3 regions of the Paenibacillus sp. Aloe-11 genome follow, and region 3 is predicted to be linked to each of the others. Evidence: predicted binding sites of a transcription regulator. Region 3 holds the regulator's gene; each other region holds the start of a gene.
What was found. Region 3 encodes LexA, which represses DNA repair genes until DNA is damaged. Its sites were predicted from a motif close to CGAACATATGTTCG; they were not measured.
Positions count from the first base shown of each region.

Region 1 (6,129 bases), on a different contig from region 3:
GAAAAGCCAGATTCAAGGTGATCAAATTCGCGTAACCGGAAAAAGCAGGGATGATTTACAGGCGATCATTCAATTGCTGCGTAAAGCTGATTTGCCATTGGAGCTCCAATTTACGAATATGAAATAAAGCCGTTTTCCCTCATGCTTTGTGTAGGATAAAACGTTGCTTGATGTGGGCAGGCTATTTTGACATGCGTTTTGCACCATATTATACTTGTAACGAAAATGCAGACAATGCAGGTGTATAGCGCTTGTCGGAAGCGATTTACATCGGATTGAATTCAATCCGAAAACTGCCATTTGTAATCAAGTACGATAATCAGGGGAGAGTGTGTTGTGAATTTACCCAACAGAATTACAATTACGCGGATTTGCCTAATTCCGGTGATGATGCTGGCTTTGCTGGTGGATTTTGATTTTTATCCGCCGCCGATTGAGATCGGAGCTTTCAAGTTGCCGTATAATCAACTGATTGCGGCTATCATTTTTCTCATAGCAGCCAGCACGGATGGTCTTGACGGATACTTGGCCCGCAAAAATAACATGGTCACCAATTTGGGCAAGCTGTTGGACCCCCTTGCTGATAAGCTTTTGGTAACTGCTATTTTGGTTTCTTTGGTGGAAATGGGCAAGATTGATTCGTGGATTGTCGTTGTGATTGTTAGCCGTGAGTTCGCGGTTACGGGTCTGCGTCAGATTGCCTTGCTGGACGGTTCAGTGGTCGCTGCAAGCAACTGGGGCAAATTAAAGACGGTCATTCAGATTGTTGCTATTGTAGCGCTGCTCATTAATAATTTCCCGTTTGTTTTTCTGGGTATTCCGTTCGATTTAATAGCGATATGGGCAGCTGCGCTGGTTACCATTTATTCGGGTATAGATTACTTTGTGAAGAATATCCATTTGCTGAATTCCTCCAAAGTTTAACAGGATAAATTTTAATGGAAACAGCAATAGGGACAATACTTATTGCTGTTTCTTTACATAATTCCCACAACATTTGCAATACAGGAGGAAAAGACAATGAAGGCTGAAATCATCGCAGTAGGAACAGAATTATTGCTTGGACAAATCGTGAATACGAATGCTCAATACTTGTCACAAGAGTTGGCCGCAATCGGAATTGATGTATATTTTCAGACTGTAGTTGGCGATAACATGGATCGGCTTCAGGAAGCGGTACGACTGGCTCAGAAGCGTGCAGATATTATTTTGTTTTCCGGTGGTCTAGGACCAACTCAGGATGATTTGACGAAAGATGCGATAGCTGCTGTACTGGGGCGGAAATTGCATATAGATCGTCTTGCCATGGACAAGCTCGAACAGTTTTTCCGCAACCGTGGGGTAGTAATGACCGAGAATAACCGCCGTCAGGCGCTGTCTATTGAAGGGGCTACCCCGCTTGAAAACGAGACAGGATTGGCTATAGGGGACGCCATTGCACAGGATGGCAAATTTTATGTGGTTTTACCTGGTCCTCCTAAGGAACTTAAACCGATGTTTGAAAATCAAGCAAAGCCTTGGCTGCTTCAGCAGGCATTGAGCGGTAAGGAAATGCCGATTTATTCGAAAATGCTAAAATTTGCAGGGATTGGTGAGTCCGCGCTGGAAACCCGGCTTCTAGATCTGATTCAGTCTCAGACAGACCCGACTATTGCTCCTTATGCCAAGGAAGGGGAAGTCACGATCCGCATATCCACCAAGGCTGCGAGTGAAAGTGAAGCGTTAATCAAGCTGACGGCTACCGAAGCAGAAATTCAACAACGTCTTTCCGAACATATGTATGCAAGCGAGGATGTTACGCTGGAGAAGGTCATCGTGGATCTAATGTCCAAGCGGGGGCTAACGGTTAGTGCTGCGGAAAGCTGCACAGGCGGGATGCTGATGGAACACATTACTGCCGTACCGGGGAGCTCTGTTATGTTTCAAGGTGGCATTGTGTGTTATTCCAATGAAATGAAGATGAAGCTGCTTAACGTTCCTTATGATTATTTGGAAGGGGATCATGCGCCCGGCGCAGTGAGTAAGGAAGTGGCCCTTGTGCTTGCAGAGCAGGCAAGAATAGTCATGGACAGCGATTTCGGACTTTCAGTTACAGGTGTGGCCGGACCTGGATTTTCCGAACGCAAGCCTGTAGGCCTGGTATACATCGGTATCGCTGAACGAGACAAGAAAACGGAAGTATATGAGCTGAATCTGAGTGGAAACCGTGAAGCAATCCGTCTGCGATCTGTCAAAGCAATCCTATACAGATTGTGGCGCAGATTGATGGAGAACGAGAAGCTCTCTTCATGATGTAGAGGGTGCGAATCATAGAGTTGTTTTAGATAGACTATTTATGATATAATCTTACTATCGGAAGAACCGTTGCAAAGCCTTTTGCCTACGGTTCTTTTTTTATTTTAAGAGACAGATGCAATTATAGTAGAGAACCGACTGAGTAAAAAAACGAATGTATGTTCGAAAAAATGCTTGGCAAGCGTGTCAAAACAAGGTATTATTAAAGTACAAACAATGAAGGATGTGAGTTTATTGTCAGATCGTCGTGCTGCGCTGGATATGGCGCTCCGTCAAATAGAAAAGCAATTCGGTAAAGGTTCCATTATGAAGTTGGGTGAGTCCACTCACATGCAAGTGGAAACGATTCCCAGTGGTTCGATTGCTTTGGATATTGCGTTAGGAACGGGCGGCTTTCCAAGAGGCCGGATTATTGAAGTATATGGACCGGAATCATCCGGTAAAACGACAGTAGCTCTTCATGCTATCGCAGAGGTGCAAAAAACAGGCGGACAAGCCGCCTTTATCGATGCCGAGCATGCGCTTGATCCGTCGTATGCGAGCAAGCTGGGTGTCAATATTGATGAGTTGTTACTGTCGCAGCCAGATACAGGAGAGCAGGCACTTGAGATTGCCGAGGCTCTTGTACGTAGTGGAGCAGTAGACATTATTGTCATTGACTCTGTAGCGGCACTTGTGCCAAAGGCAGAGATTGAAGGCGAAATGGGGGATTCCCACGTTGGTCTTCAAGCGCGCTTGATGTCGCAGGCATTGCGCAAGCTGTCTGGAGCCATTAATAAATCGAAAACCATTGCTATCTTTATTAACCAGTTGCGTGAAAAAGTAGGTGTTATGTTCGGCAACCCTGAAACTACACCAGGTGGACGTGCATTGAAGTTTTACTCAACGGTACGCCTGGATGTCCGTCGTGTTGAAAGCTTGAAAATGGGGAACGACATCGTGGGTAACCGCACACGTATTAAAGTCGTGAAAAATAAAGTGGCCCCTCCTTTCCGTCAGGCCGAAGTGGATATTATGTACGGTGAGGGCATTTCCAAAGAAGGTAGCTTGATCGACATCGGTACGGAGCATGATATTGTCGACAAGAGCGGAGCCTGGTATTCTTACGAAGGTGAGCGCCTTGGTCAGGGACGCGAGAATGCGAAGCAATTTTTGAAGGAAAATCCGAACATTGCTAGTACAATCGAGCAAAAAATTCGGTTGGCCAGTAATTTAATTACGACGGTTGCGCCACCGACCGAAGAAGAGTTGGCACAGGAAGCCAAGGAAGAACAGGAATTGCTAGAGCTTGAATAAGCTTGGCTGAATCTTGGTTTCTGTTCTGTCATGTGAACTGTAGCCTGGGGATTATGGCACAGTCCGTTTGAACAGCATAATTCTGATGCCCTGCACAGTTAGTTGTGCAGGGCATTTTTGCATCGAACACGGTCTGTTCTGTCAGCAGGAATCTAACTTTTGCGTGGCAGGCGCTCTCAGCCTGCTTTCGTGAATTTCAAAGTGAGGGAAGCACATTGCATTTGCACAATGAGGATGAAAATATCCCGAACGAAAATGAGCAGCAAGGGATTTCTCATTTTCCGGATAACGAAGAATTGATGATTACCAGGGTGGAGCAGGGACAGGGACGCAAACGTGGAAGATACATCATCCATTTCGGACCGTATTCACTGTCCGTGTTGGAAGATGTAATGATCAAATACAATATGTTTAAAGGAACGTTGTTCGACAAAAAAGAACTGGAAGATATCGTTCTGGCCGATGAAAAGCAGCAGGGTTACGTGTATGCGCTCTACTATTTGGGGCGAAAGCCGCGTACACGTCAGGAAATTGCGCAGCGATTGGTGCAAAAGGAACTGGGTCAGGCTGTTATAGATGAAGTGTTGATGCGACTTGAAAGGGAACGACTCGTGGATGATGATTTGTACGCCCGCCAGTGGGCAAGGCAGCGTATAACGAGCCAACGTAAGGGGAAGATGTGGGTTAGGCAGGAACTTCGTCAAAAGGGCATCTCTAAAGCCTCTATTGGGGAGGCTTTAGAAGAGATCACTGATAACGAGGAATGGGAAAGTGCTTTGGTAATCGGACGTAAGAAGTGGGAACAGGTACGCGGTGACGTGATGGAGAAAAAACGGAAAACGTATCCTTTTCTCATGAGACGCGGATACTCGGGTGACATGACACGCCGAGTAGTCAATCATCTCACTGCGGCTGAGCAAAACGGAGCTTATGATGATGAGGAATTATCGCAGTGGGAGGAATAGTTGTTAAATGTCGGTCATTCATTGGCTGGTGATCTGATCGGGCAGGGCGAACAGGTTATTACATGGAAACTGCACGACAGCCTACTAAAGTTTGCATTCCCTTGACAATGCCATTTGTCAAATAATAAAATATATATGAAACGATACTTGTGGAATGCCCTTTTTCCTTCCAAAAAAGCGGAATCCACGGTAAGTTCTCATCGCCAAATAACAAGTGATGCCGCTATGCCAGGCGGAATTGTACATGTGAGAGCATGTGCATATGAAATGAAACGACCTCGTGTCGTTATCTTAGTTTGACGATTAAAGTAAATATGACAACTGCAAAAAGTCCCAAGGAATGCCTTGGAGGAACCAACGGGGAGGTGAACAGTATGATGACTGCGATCTGGTTCGTTCTCGTTGCTGTAGCCGCGTTATTCTTTGGGTTCTGGATTGGTTATTTTATTCGCAAATCTATTGCAGAAGCTAAAATCTCCAGTGCGGAAGAAGCTGCCGCGCAAATCGTGGAGAACGCGAAAAAAGAGGCGGAAGCACTGAAGAAGGAAACGGTATTGGAAGCGAAAGATGAAATCCACCGCATCCGTGCCGAAGCTGAAAAAGAAACTCGTGAACGTCGCAATGAAATTCAACGACAGGAACGAAGATTGCTGCAAAAAGAAGAATCGCTGGATAAAAAATTGGAATCGCTGGAACGTAAAGAAGAACAAGTGGCCAACAAAGAGAAACGAATCGATGAAACCCAGCAGCAAATTGATTTGATTTACAAGAGTCAGGTAACTGAGCTGGAGCGTATTTCCAATCTGACGATGGAGGATGCAAGAAGTATTATTCTGACCAACGTAGAGCAGGAAGTTCGTCATGAAACAGCTCAGATGATTAAGGAAATTGAACAGCAGGCTAAAGAAGAAGCGGACAAAAAGTCTCGTGAAATCATCACACTGGCCATCCAACGCTGTGCGGCAGACCATGTAGCAGAAACGACGGTTTCTGTTGTCACGTTGCCAAACGAAGAAATGAAGGGCCGGATTATCGGGCGCGAAGGCCGTAATATCCGTGCACTTGAAACCCTTACGGGAATTGACCTCATTATTGATGATACGCCGGAAGCTGTTATTTTGTCCGGATTTGATCCGATTCGTAGAGAGATTGCGCGTACTGCGCTTGAGAAGCTCGTAGCGGACGGACGGATACATCCGGCACGTATTGAAGAGATGGTTGAAAAATCCCGTAAAGAAGTGGACGAACGAATCCGCGAGTATGGCGAACAGGCTACCTTCGAGGTGGGTGTGCATAGCCTGCATCCGGACTTAATCAAAATTTTGGGACGTCTCAAGTTCCGTACGAGCTACGGACAGAACGTGTTGAAGCACTCGATGGAAGTTGCATACTTGACAGGTCTGATGGCCGGGGAACTGGGCGAGGACGTTGTACTGGCAAGACGGGCAGGATTGCTGCATGACATCGGGAAGGCGCTGGATCACGAAGTGGAAGGATCACACGTTGAAATTGGCGTGGAACTAGCGAAGAAGTACAAGGAACACCCGGTCGTCATCAACAGCATTGCTTCACA
Region 1 is NZ_JH601051.1:93,716-99,844, forward strand. Features, by position in the region: gene WG8_RS10290 (YajQ family cyclic di-GMP-binding protein) at 1-127, shown strand, start outside; gene pgsA (CDP-diacylglycerol--glycerol-3-phosphate 3-phosphatidyltransferase) at 337-924, shown strand; gene WG8_RS10300 (competence/damage-inducible protein A) at 1,021-2,292, shown strand; gene recA (recombinase RecA) at 2,530-3,591, shown strand; gene WG8_RS10310 (regulatory protein RecX) at 3,813-4,556, shown strand; gene rny (ribonuclease Y) at 4,931-6,129, shown strand, end outside.
Region 1: recA (recombinase RecA) is a predicted target of LexA. The motif match lies at 2,447-2,460, and genes of this name have one in related genera.

Region 2 (6,129 bases), on a different contig from region 3:
CTGGACCTGAGAGGGCCGGGTGACTTTTTTGGCACCAAGCAGAGTGGGCTACCTGAATTCCGCATAGCAGATATGGTAGCGGATTTTGAGGTGCTGGAAAAGGCTCGTGAGGATGCAACGGATCTGATCAAGGATTCGTCCTTTTGGACATCTCCACAGTATGAAGCACTGCGCGGCTATTTGCAAAAAGAACAGATTTTCCAAGGGGATCTCATTGACTGATTCAGCAAGAATCATGAGGTTGTTCCAATCGTTTTAAACAGATAGGCACAATGGACAGGCTGGCCGTCATATATTTGGGAATGACCGAATGATATGGGAGGTGTGGCAACATTGAGCTATCAGCAATATGGAATCAGCCCGCAACTGGTGGAGAGAATTAAGTTGAAAATGAAAAACCGTGTGCTCAAGGAACGGGTTAAGCAGCAGATCGAAGGTGTAACCAAAGCAGACCTGCAAAACAAGGCTAAAGTACGTCAACTTGTAAAGTCCACTTCTGCAATTTTGAACGAGCGGCTGACGCCTGCACAGGAGGAGCAATTGACAGCCTTTGTACTGGCACAAAAAATTGACCCGTCTAACACGTTCCATCTGATCAAGCTGTGGGGAATGTTCCGTTGATTGCATGTGGTAGGAGATTTAAAGCATTCCCATGTGCTATGTGAAGCACTTATGGAAAAGGATTGCCTGGTGTCAGGCGATCCTTTTTTATTACTTTTTTCTATTCATAGCTTTCTTTTTGCCCAAAAAACGTATGCGTTTGAGGTATTTAGACAAGGACATACTTTTTCAACCTCGGTGCTGCCGTATAGATAAAGGTGAAAACCGATCGATATCTGTGTAAAATCATAGTATATGTATGAGATGTGTGCATAAAGAGGGGGACTTATGAAAAAAGCAAACGCTAATTTGATGAAAGCAATCAATTTAAACAATGTGCGTCAGGCGATGAAACGTGTTGAAACGGCTACCAAACCGCAGTTGGCCTCGCTCACCAAGCTGAGTGTAGTTACGGTGAATTCACTTGTGAAGGAACTGCATGACCTTGGAGAGATATTCGAAGATGAAACCGTTCCATCCAACGGCGGAAGACCTGCGCTAACCTATCGTTACAATTATGATTTCAGCCTCGCGCTCGTCATTTATATGAAAGAGGAGCAAGGACAAGGGTTTGTTTCAGCAGCAGTCGTTAACCTGGAAGATCATATTCTGCTAAAAGAAGAATATTTAATACCTGTTTTTGAACGGCAGCATTTCCATGAGGTTATTGGGCGTTTCCTTGCGTTGTATCCTTCCATTAAAGTGATTGGCATAGGCATTCCTGGACAGGCTGTCAATGGTGAAATTACGGTGAGCAGTCATCGGGAGCTGACGGGTTATCGCATGATTGAAGAGATTGAATCGCAATTTGGGCTGCCTGTTATGGTGGAAAATGATGTTAATGCCGCCATAAGTGGGTATTGTGCGAAACAGGACTTGGATGATGTGCGATGTGTACTTGGCATATATTTTCCTACGAAGTACCCGCCAGGAATGGGGATATATCTGGATGGAAAGATAGTCAAAGGAAAGAATGGCATGGCCGGAGAAATCAAGTTTCTCCCCATGAGTCCTGATTGGTATCGTGAAATGGATAAGGAAACATTTGTGGATGCATTATGCCAAATCATTCAAAGCGTCAACGCCGTGCTTGCTCCAGATAAAATTGTGATCTATCAGGATCGAGTGGAAGCAGATACTTGGTACAATGCATGGGAAATCTATCAGACTCAGCAGCCTATGCCATCGTTTCCGGAAGTGATTTTACAGGAGACATTTCAACAGGACTTTGAAGCAGGCATGCGCTGGCTCACACTCAAAGAATTGGAACCGGTCCTGATCATTTAAATGAGCAGAAAGAACCCCCAGAATTACTGCAGGGGTTCTTTCTGCATCATGTCTTGACAAAGAAAAGCTACTGATGCATATTAAATAAAGATTCTTTATAAAGATATTTATTTATGGTGGGAATGGCAATAAAGATTCACTCATAATGAGAGAGGTGAGGTATGGCAACTTGGTTTTTAATTGTTATCTATCTGGCATTTGTTAGCTTGGGGCTTCCAGATTCTTTGCTTGGATCGGCCTGGCCGGTGATGTGGCCCGACATGGGGGCTTCACTCGGCTCCGCCGGCATCTTGTCCATGGTTGTAGCCGGAGGGACGATCATATCCAGTCTGGCTAGCGGAAACTTGATTCAACGATTGGGGACAGGCAAAGTGACCCTGATCAGCTGTTTGCTGACTGCCGGAGCGTTGTTTGGATTCTCTATGGCACCCTTCATGTTTTGGCTTGTCATTTTGGCTATTCCTCTTGGCCTTGGCGCAGGTGCCGTAGATGCGGCTCTGAATCATTATGTAGCCGAAAACTACAAGGCCCATCATATGAACTGGCTGCACTGTTTCTGGGGCTTAGGAGCAACTATGGGTCCGATTATGATGTCCTACTATATTGCTGATCATAACTCCTGGAGAGGGGGGTATACAGCAGTAGCCATGATCCAGTTCACCCTCGTCCTCATTTTGTTTGTTACGCTCCCCTTATGGAAACGTATCGCGGTGAGTCGTGAGCTTGAGTCTGCACAAAATGACATACAGCATGATCATGCTGAATCCGTACTATTACAGCCAGAGGGAAATGTCAAAACCAACGTACTCCATATCAAAGGCGTCAAGCCTTCCCTTATCGCCTTTTTGTTCTATTGCGGGGTTGAAAGTACGGTGGGATTGTGGGGAGCCAGTTATTTGGTTGGTGCGAGGCATATCACAGCAGAGACGGCTGCGGGATGGATCTCTTTATACTATGGTGGTATTACGATTGGAAGGATGATTACAGGCTTTATTACGCTGAAACTCCATAATCGTGTGTTAATCCGGTGCGGTCAGCTTGTTGCCATTGCAGGCGGGGTCATTCTTTTGCTTCCGCTGCCTGGCGCTCTTTCCCTGGTTGGATTCATTCTGATTGGACTTGGGCTTGCCCCTATCTATCCCGGGCTTCTTCATGAAACGCCAACCCGGTTTGGAAGGGAGAATTCGGCAAGGCTGATGGGATATCAGATGGCTGTCGCTTATACGGGAACGACGTTTCTCCCTCCGCTTTTTGGCATAATCGCTACACAGACGAGCATCAACTTATTCCCGTTTGTTGTGCTTGTTTTCCTTATTTTCATGCTGATGAGTGCAGAGGGGGTAAACCGCATTTTAAACCAACGAGAGAAAGTGAGGAATTAGGATGTTAGCGTATGTGTTATTATGTGCTGTCATATGGATTGGGACCTATCTATGTATGGTGATGTCTGGAGAGCCGATTGAAGTGAAACCAATTCGTTCTATTGACGACCTGTTTGAATAGAACACAACTTCAAAAAATAAATCTTGACATGTAATGCATTACAACGTTTACGATTGCAATGTAGCAAACAGCTTTCCCTAGGGCGGTCCCAATGCTACTAGTCTGGGAAGGGGTATAAATGCCGGGTCTACACCTTTCTTGACAAAGAAAAGTCACATCTTTGGTGTGAACACTTTGTAAAATAACATTATAAAGTTAGTGTATTTACTTTTGAACGCTTATTTAGGAGGTCGAATACATGATGTCAATCATCGTTCAAGCCATTTTAGGTGTGTTTATACTGATTGGCGCATATTTTGCTGTTAGAGGTGTGACTGAATCTCCCCTGACACATATTTACGCCCAACGTTCACACGAGCGAATTATCCGTGGACTACATGGGAATGGGCATGGGAATGAAGGTGAAGGTGATACTTGATAAGGAAATCGCATTAGAACAGACAGATTATTAGAATACCAGGAGGACTTATATGCTTAAACTCGTCGTGACCGATCTGGATGGAACCTTTTTGAATAACAAAGGGTTATTTGATATTGATTTATTTAACCAGGTATATGACGAAATGCAAAAAAAAGATGTTGCTTTTGTTGCTTGTACCGGGAAGCAGTGCGAGAGAGTAGAGAAATTGTTCGGGGAGCATGGCAAAGGCGTCTGGATACTGGGGGATAGCGCAACAAGGATCAAGAAAGACGGGGAAGTTGTCAAGGAGTTTACGATTGAACATGATCTGGCTCAGCAAGCCATTGATGAGATTCAACGTTTTGATCCGGAAGTTACGATTATTGCATGTATCCGTGATACGGCTTATGTGCTTTCTACAATAAAAGATGAATGGTTCAACGTGGTTAAAGGCTCTTACGAAAAAGTGGCTAAAATTGATTCATTTAAACAAATGGACGGTGATTTTAATAAAATTACTGTTTTCGATATCAAAAGCCGAAGCTCTGCACTGAGAAAACATGTGGAAAATACGTTGCTGGGACAAATCTACATTGTCGATTCTGAACCCAAATGGGTGGATATTACCGCTCTTCACACACATAAAGGGGAAACAGTCAAAAAACTGCAGAATATGCTTGGCGTGACGTTTGAGGAAACCATGTCCTTTGGAGACGGTGAAAATGATGTGGAACTGATGAGTATTGCGAAGTACAGCTTTGCAGTTAGCAATGCTTGTGAGAATACCAAAAAGGCGGCCAGTTTTATTACAAAATCCAATGAAGAGAACGGGGTGTTATTAACTATTCAGAAGCTGCTGGATCTGCAGTAGGCAGAAAGCGAAGCAATTCCCATAGCCCTTTCTTACTACGGATTGTGTGCATTCAAAAGCGCTATGACCTGATCATCAGGTTCATGGCGCTTTTGACTTCATCTAATACAATCCTATAAATTACCTGAATACAGAACTAGTGTTTGGTCTTATAATAATCAAGAATGTATGTTCGTATGTAATCGGTTTTTTGGAGGTGCAGTCATGACTAAAACAATTGAGCGGACCATTCTTTTGGCGGATTGCCAGTCCTTTTATGCCAGCGTTGAAAAAGCTTCCCACTCGGAGTATAAAAATAAACCACTTGTAGTGGCCGGAGATCCGGCACGCAGGTCCGGAATTATTCTGGCCGCATGTCCTATAGCAAAAAGTTTCGGGGTGTCTACAGCAGAACGGCTCGGTGAAGCTCTCAAGAAGTGTCCTGAGCTTGTGATTGTCCGTCCCCGTATGAAATATTATATCGATGTTTCCTTGGCAATTACAGATATATACAAAGAATACACCGATCTAGTGGAAGTTTTTAGCATAGATGAACAGTTTTTAGATATTTCTAAAAGTTTAAAAATGTTTGGTGACCCTTTAGATATTGCAAAGGAAATCCAAGAAAAGGTTCTTTTGCAGACCGGGGTCTGGGTTAGGATTGGGATTAGTTCAAACAAAATTCTTGCCAAAATCGCAACCGATATATGGGCCAAAAAGAACAAGAATGGCATTTTTACACTTCTCAAGACAGATGTCGAGCAGTTGCTATGGTCGCAGCCGGTGAATAAAATGTTTGGCGTGGGCTCGCGCATGACGGCCCATTTCGCACGACTCGGGATGACCACTATAGGGGATATCGCCAGAACACCGCTGCCGGAGCTGAAGCGCAAATTCCGCGCCCATTTCGGCAAGCAATCGGACATTCAGGCTGAGGTGATGTGGAGAACCGCTAACGGCCTGGACGACAGCCCCGTCGCTCCATATACGTTCAGCACCCCTCAGAAGTCAATCGGCCATATGATGACCTTGCCTAAAGATTATGTAGAGCCTCACGAGATCGAGACCATTCTGCTGGAGCTCACAGAGGAGGTGTGCCGGGACAGCCGACGCAAAGGGCATATGGGGTCTGTCGTTACCGTCGGCTGCATGTGCAGCCCTTATGAGGCGCCGACCGGATTTTCGCGCCAGATGAAGCTGTCCGATCCAACCAACAATACGAATAAAATTTACAGAGCCGTAAAGGAGATCTTCTATAAATTCTGGGACCATATGCCAGTGAGACGCCTGGGCGTCAGCCTGAGCGGTTTGACGAACGCGGAGACGTATCAGCTTTCCTTTTTTGAAGATCAGGAGCGAGCACGTTCTTTAGAGAAAGCCACGGACAGCATCAAGGATCGTTATGGCAACGCGGCGATCGTAAGAGCCTCCTCCTTAATGCAGGCCGGTCAGGCTCTGGAAAGATCCTTGAAAATCGGGGGACATTATA
Region 2 is NZ_JH601056.1:240,183-246,311, reverse strand. Features, by position in the region: gene recG (ATP-dependent DNA helicase RecG) at 1-222, shown strand, start outside; gene WG8_RS14660 (stage VI sporulation protein F) at 334-621, shown strand; gene WG8_RS14650 (ROK family protein) at 889-1,887, shown strand; gene WG8_RS14645 (MFS transporter) at 2,049-3,269, shown strand; gene WG8_RS14640 (hypothetical protein) at 3,629-3,808, shown strand; gene WG8_RS14635 (HAD-IIB family hydrolase) at 3,861-4,661, shown strand; gene WG8_RS14630 (DNA polymerase IV) at 4,866-6,129, shown strand, end outside.
Region 2: WG8_RS14630 (DNA polymerase IV) is a predicted target of LexA. The motif match lies at 4,823-4,836, and genes of this name have one in related genera.

Region 3 (6,129 bases):
CTGTTATTTCTTCTCAACCTGCACCTGATTGGATAGCGCAAACTTCTCAAGTCGCTCTGCAATGGCATCCGTGTCATAGCGACCCAATGTTTTTGTTAAAATAAAGTTGCCGCCCTTACCTTTTCTTTCAATCGTTACGTAGCCCTTTTCAATCTTAATGGCTTTCATATCCTCAGCCGTCATGGGACGTTCTCTGCCGCCTTTTAGCATATACAGCGTATTCTTCCCGACCTTCAAATAAGGACGACGGATGAAAAAGATAACAGCCAGCATCAAGTACAAGCCGAATACAAGCCAATCCATTCCTCTCATACCGGTCTTGGTTAGAAAGTAACTCATCAGCATGTATAATACGGCAAGGCCAGCCAGCATGATAGGCACAGTAATATTACGGCCGCGGAAAATATCCATTGCAGAACCCGTACCGCTAATGGTTTGCATGCCTTGTTTTTTGCGCGTTTTGTTTAAATGCGCTGTGTTTTTGCGTACTTTTCTTTCAAATGATCGGGCCATCTGTCAATTCCCTTCCCATATATATTGCATCAAAACGTTTGCTTGAAAGCAAATCTATATAGATACCGCGAAAGATACCTAAAAACAAAAGTCAAATTATGCAGGTCAAGTCGCTCTGGCGACATTAATGCTTAAGCCCGCCATTACCCTTTGGCGTATCATCGTCCACAAATTCAATCGTTTCAAGCTGTTGCCGAAAATTACGGCGAATGTTACCTAAATAAATTTCCCGAAGATTGGCACGCTCTGTAGTTTCTTCTTCCGTCAGTCCCTCGGATTTTGCTTTGCGCGCTAATTCATTGATGCGCTGTACCAAGCTGTCTATATCCAAATTATGTCCCCTCCATAAAAGCAAAGATATAATACACTTTGACATGTAGAAAAGAGCTTGTCAAGGTTCCCACATCACGCCCCTAACAAGCCCTAACGGTGTATAGATCAGAAGTACGGAAGCTTGAGCACCTGACCTGCCTGCACTCCCCGATCTTCCAGCCCGTTAATCCGTACAATTCCTTCTATATATACTCGTGTATCCATTCGTTCCGGTTTATGTTTGATTGCAATCTGCCACAATGTGTCCCCAGGCTGTACTGTCAGCTTGGTTACCTCTACCTTCGGAACTGAAGGTGCTGCGAAAACTGTCAAAACGCCTGCACCTGCAATCCAAACAACAATAACTAGAATGAGAAGCTTAAGTAAGAGAGTATTGGTAATCATCTGTGCAATCAATTGTAAAAATCCTTTGCTCCCTTTCTTTTGATTCTCCTGCATCTTTTCTAAATTCATCGGAAAAATACTTTGATATGTGCTATATCTCATCATTGGCTGCGTCCTCCAAACGTTTGTTCTTATGTTTTTTCACAATATAACACGAACGTTTGTTTTGTTCAATAGACAATAGAACAAAAGTTCGCAAATATTTTTAGGGATTATTTAGAACTTATGTTTGTGCGAACGGAGGTTCTATGCTATAATTTTCCCAAACGTTACTAAATGGGGTTGATACGGTATGTCTAAGATTTCGAGCCGCCAGCAGGCCATTCTTGAATTTATCCGCAATGAAGTGCGTCTAAAGGGCTATCCCCCTTCTGTACGCGAAATAGGCGAGGCTGTCGGATTAGCCTCCAGCTCTACGGTTCACGGTCATTTGGATCGTTTAGAGAAAAAAGGACTCATCCGTCGCGATCCAACGAAACCACGGGCCATTGAGTTACTTGGCCAAGACGAGGCGGATAATAGCAACTTGATTAATTACTCCATTAGTCGTGTTCCCGTTGTCGGTAAAGTAACTGCCGGTCTTCCTATTACGGCGACAGAAAATATCGAAGATTACTTTCCTCTTCCCCAACATTTTGTTGGTGAGGATAAAATATTCATGTTATCTGTTGTAGGCGAAAGCATGATTGAAGCTGGTATTGCTAACGGTGACTATGTAATTGTACGTCAGCAACAAACTGCTGATAACGGTGACATTGTTGTAGCCATGACAGATGAAGATGAAGCAACGGTTAAAACCTTCTACAAAGAAAAAGATCATATCCGGCTTCAACCAGAGAATCCAGCCTTTGAACCGCTTCGCCTGAAGCATGTCAGCATTTTGGGCAAGGTTGTAGGACTCTTCCGGGACTTCCACTGATTTATCACTTTTTCTTCCCCGTTATTTTATCCACTACCTCAAAAACCGGCTGCCTAGGGCAAGCCGGTTTTGTATTGATTTCATGTTCATCTATGTAACTAATAACTATTATTTCCTTTTCAGCAAGCTATGGCTTTGACCATTTTATCAGCTTTAAAAATCCTCCCTCTTTCAAAGGATTGTTCACTCATTTTATACCTATACGTTTTTTTTATAAATTCTTAGAATCATAGGTATTCGCTTCTTTTTGCTTTTAATAGATTTATGCTTATACATTACTAGCACTATTGACATATGTATAAAGCAGACCTAAGCAAAGGAGACATGCCAGATGATCAGAAGTAAAGTCAAAACATATAAGCAGCGCATCGGAAAAAACCAATATCTGATCGTTAAAGTCTTTCAGGCTACGGCTGCTAAAGCAAAGAGCGGTAATGCCTTGGCTACCAATGCATTGAATATCAAAATTTCCAAGCGCAAGCGTAAAGATGAAGACGGGTAAGTTTAGACCATACCTTCATTATATTTGAAGGGAGGTGATATGATGAGCAGAAGAAACAGAAGAAGAAGATTAAACATCCGTTCCAATCAAAGAGCCAACGCGCGTGCAGTAGGTAACGCGCTGGCTATTAACCTGTTTAACGTAAATGACGGACGACGCAGACGTTAATAGCCGTTGTCAGCAAAAAGCGGGAAGGATTCTTCCTGCTTTTTTTATGTCACACGATCCACTTTGCCACAGACTTCTCATGCTACTGCTAAAATGTATCGTCCTTCTTCGAAAAAATCCCTCAACGCTCAGAGCGCTAAGAGATTTCACATTTTAGTATGGTATCATATTGATCGAGTGCCCATTTCCACTTCCTTCTAAAAAGGAACTCAAGACAGTCCAAATAATTAGTTCTTTTCTTTTTTCTTCAACTCTGCTGGTACTGGCTTAGCTCCAAATATTGTTTTTTCTTTTTTGGTTGATTCATCAGCGTATTTACCCAATTTTACATTCAATAATCTTGCCAATTTCATATCCATTTACGTTCACCTCCTCTCCATAAAGGCAGAATACTGAAAGATTGTACAACACAAGATAGGGATATTATGGATGATTGTACGAAAAAATTCAACATGCAAATAAAAATACATATTAGTTTATAATATTTGTGATTCTCAGTCTTATTAATATAAATAAAATGATTCGGTGCATAAGCAATAAATATCAGCAATGAGCAAACATTAGTAATTAAAATTACCGACAAACTCAGGGGAATAAAAGGAATGATGGTGCATACTATCGTTGTAAAAAAAACACAGAAATTGAGGTTGGAAAAATGAATTCCTCCCGAGAATCTTCTAATTAGCATCAGGCTTCCAAGAGCCAATAATGCTCCGAAAAAATGTCCTGTAAACCATCCTATAATGGAAACAAAAATTATCGTTGAGATTTCAGTAAGTTTTATTGCAAGCGCATATTCCATCACCTCTAAACTTGTTGGACCATCAGGATCAGATCTCTTTATTTCTGCCGCGATGCGCCTGGATAGCGCTTCTAGCATCCTCATAATCCCCTTTCTCTGAAAAGAAATAAGATATACCGAATGTTAATAAAGAAATGGAAAGAAGACCTATTGCAATAGAATTGTAGAGCATGTATAAAGTTATAGAAATAGTTATAGCAGATATTATCGCACCAAAAATCAACATTTTATTTAAGGAGGAAGAGTAACTTTTCCCTCTCAGGAAATCATGCGGAGGTTGTACGATAAATGAAAATCCAAAATTATATTTGCTCATTAAAAATGAAATTAAAAAAACAACAACAATGGAAAACAATTGTATAAAGTAAATGGAGAGTCCATCAGTATCTTGTATTACCTCAGGCTGGGCTATTCCAAAGAAATTTGCAAATAAAAATACTATGAGTTGCAAGTTTATATATGCCGTCAACCCAGCTCCAGTTGAGAAGGCTGCCAAATGTGTTTTGATTCCCAACCCAAACCTAAAAAATATAATCATAAAAATATATTGTAGTGGCAAATCTAACTTTGGCATCCCAACAACTACTCGCATCAAATAGGAGAACAAAGCTATAACTACTGCATAAATAAGTATTCTTTTCCGATATTCCCACAGAGGTAGCATATAAAGCTTCAGGACCAAAGTAACAGATGCTATGGCATCAAACACACCGAGTAGGATATACAATAAAGCAGATAACAAATGAAACACCGTCCTTGAATTAGGCTTCTACTATTGTATATTTAATTTTCGGCGTATGGCAATGCAATTAACCGTACAATTGGAAATATTTATGATATATGTAAGGTAAATATTTTCTATAGATGCAGATATAATATCCTCCAGCTTAATCCAACTAAAATCCTCTTCCCAACGTGACAGCTTTACTTCGCATCTAGTGGTGTTGATTACTGTTATGTTGCCACACAGTTCCTCGGCATCATCAAATGAATCATAACTCGTTCCCCTGTCATGCTGACCTTTCTTTTGTTCGATTTGCTCGCTTGCTGCTTCTGGATAGATTATCGGTTGAATGGATGATTCGCATCTATCATCTGACTACACTTGAGTATGAATCAATTCAAACTACATAATCTGGTTAATCAGCAGGCCTGTTTTGGCAAAATTTGATTCAAGTAATTGGAAAATCAGTTATAGAGGCTGATTATAGTAATGGTAAGGAGAAAATTAATTATAGAGTAGCCGAAGGCAGCGAGGATATTAGCGGAGTTTATAATAATTATAGTCAAGTTTCCAAGCAAGATATAAATGGTATTCAAGTCACATTAAAAGGCGAAAACTTGGTAAATCAAGCGATGTGGACGAGATATTCGAGTACATAATAATAAGGACTCCTATCGGTTACAAACCGCTAGAGTCCTTATTTACATCTACTCTAAATTTAAACTGCTTACGGAAGAAATAAGATCCGTTAATCTTAATTGATGTGGCATTATCCAACAGTTCTTTTCACAAATTAAACCCAAATTGATTTAGTGATTATAACCAACAGAATAAAGAGCACCAAAATTGCTGCTGTAGAAGTCCATACACCGCCGCCGCCTTCATAAGCACCCATGGCCTTTAACCTCCTTTATTTGTTGATACTCTAATATATGAATAAATGCATTCTGTGACAGGGCGTGTGGGTAAACAAAAAAATACCCTACCAGCCGAAGCCGATAAGGTATTCACTCGTTTTCTAATAGTTTTATCATCCTTAGTCATTCCAGTGCTAATTCGAACAATCCCCGTTACTGACAATCCCGCTAGGTCTACAAAACCCAATAAGCGCAACAACTATTATGGAAGGAATTGCCATGCATACGGTAAGAACTTAGTTAACCAAAGAGCAGCGAATAGTGTGGCTATGCTCACGAAATTAAATCCAACATGCTTTAGTAATTATGACCAACAGGATAAAGAGCACCAAAATTGCACTCGTCGATGTGAAAGCACCACAATGTTTGACCTTATGCTCATGTCCACATTCACTCACATAAACTCCTCCTTTTTTTTAGATACTGTACACAGTATGTGTTATTAAAGAATTTGACAGGGCTAAACGGCAATTTGCAAAAATGACGGTGGAGTCCAAGAATCTTTATAAAAGAATTAATTTCAAGATGATGACCAGCAAAATGAACAGTGCCAAGATCGTAACTATCGATGTCCAAACTTTTTCGGCAGCCTCTCCGCCACCTTTTTCTATTCTCCTCACACGTAACGCCTCCTTTGTTTACTCTACAGGCTATGCGAGGTATTGCTTAGGAAATGGACTTCTAGGTAAACAAAAAAACACCCCATCAGCTTGAGCCAGCAGGGTGCTACGATGCTTTCCAATTTATACGGTAAGTATTATCCGTAAAAATTCAACTTGTATAGTGTATCGCATTTGACGTTGTTGAAACGGTATGCATAAAATCACACCTTATTTCATCAGTTCTTCCGGTGGTTCTGGATTATAA
Region 3 is NZ_JH601055.1:48,717-54,845, forward strand. Features, by position in the region: gene WG8_RS13090 (hypothetical protein) at 4-513, opposite strand; gene WG8_RS13095 (DUF896 domain-containing protein) at 638-844, opposite strand; gene WG8_RS13100 (LysM peptidoglycan-binding domain-containing protein) at 952-1,332, opposite strand; gene lexA (transcriptional repressor LexA) at 1,523-2,149, shown strand; gene WG8_RS27395 (hypothetical protein) at 2,481-2,651, shown strand; gene WG8_RS29320 (hypothetical protein) at 2,694-2,819, shown strand; gene WG8_RS29325 (hypothetical protein) at 3,047-3,178, opposite strand; gene WG8_RS26530 (accessory gene regulator ArgB-like protein) at 3,169-3,699, opposite strand; gene WG8_RS13110 (hypothetical protein) at 3,650-4,363, opposite strand; partial or broken gene WG8_RS29525 (YolD-like family protein) at 4,481-4,618, opposite strand; gene WG8_RS26540 (hypothetical protein) at 5,139-5,240, opposite strand; gene WG8_RS28435 (YjcZ family sporulation protein) at 5,766-5,882, opposite strand; gene WG8_RS26545 (AgrD family cyclic lactone autoinducer peptide) at 6,093-6,129, opposite strand, start outside.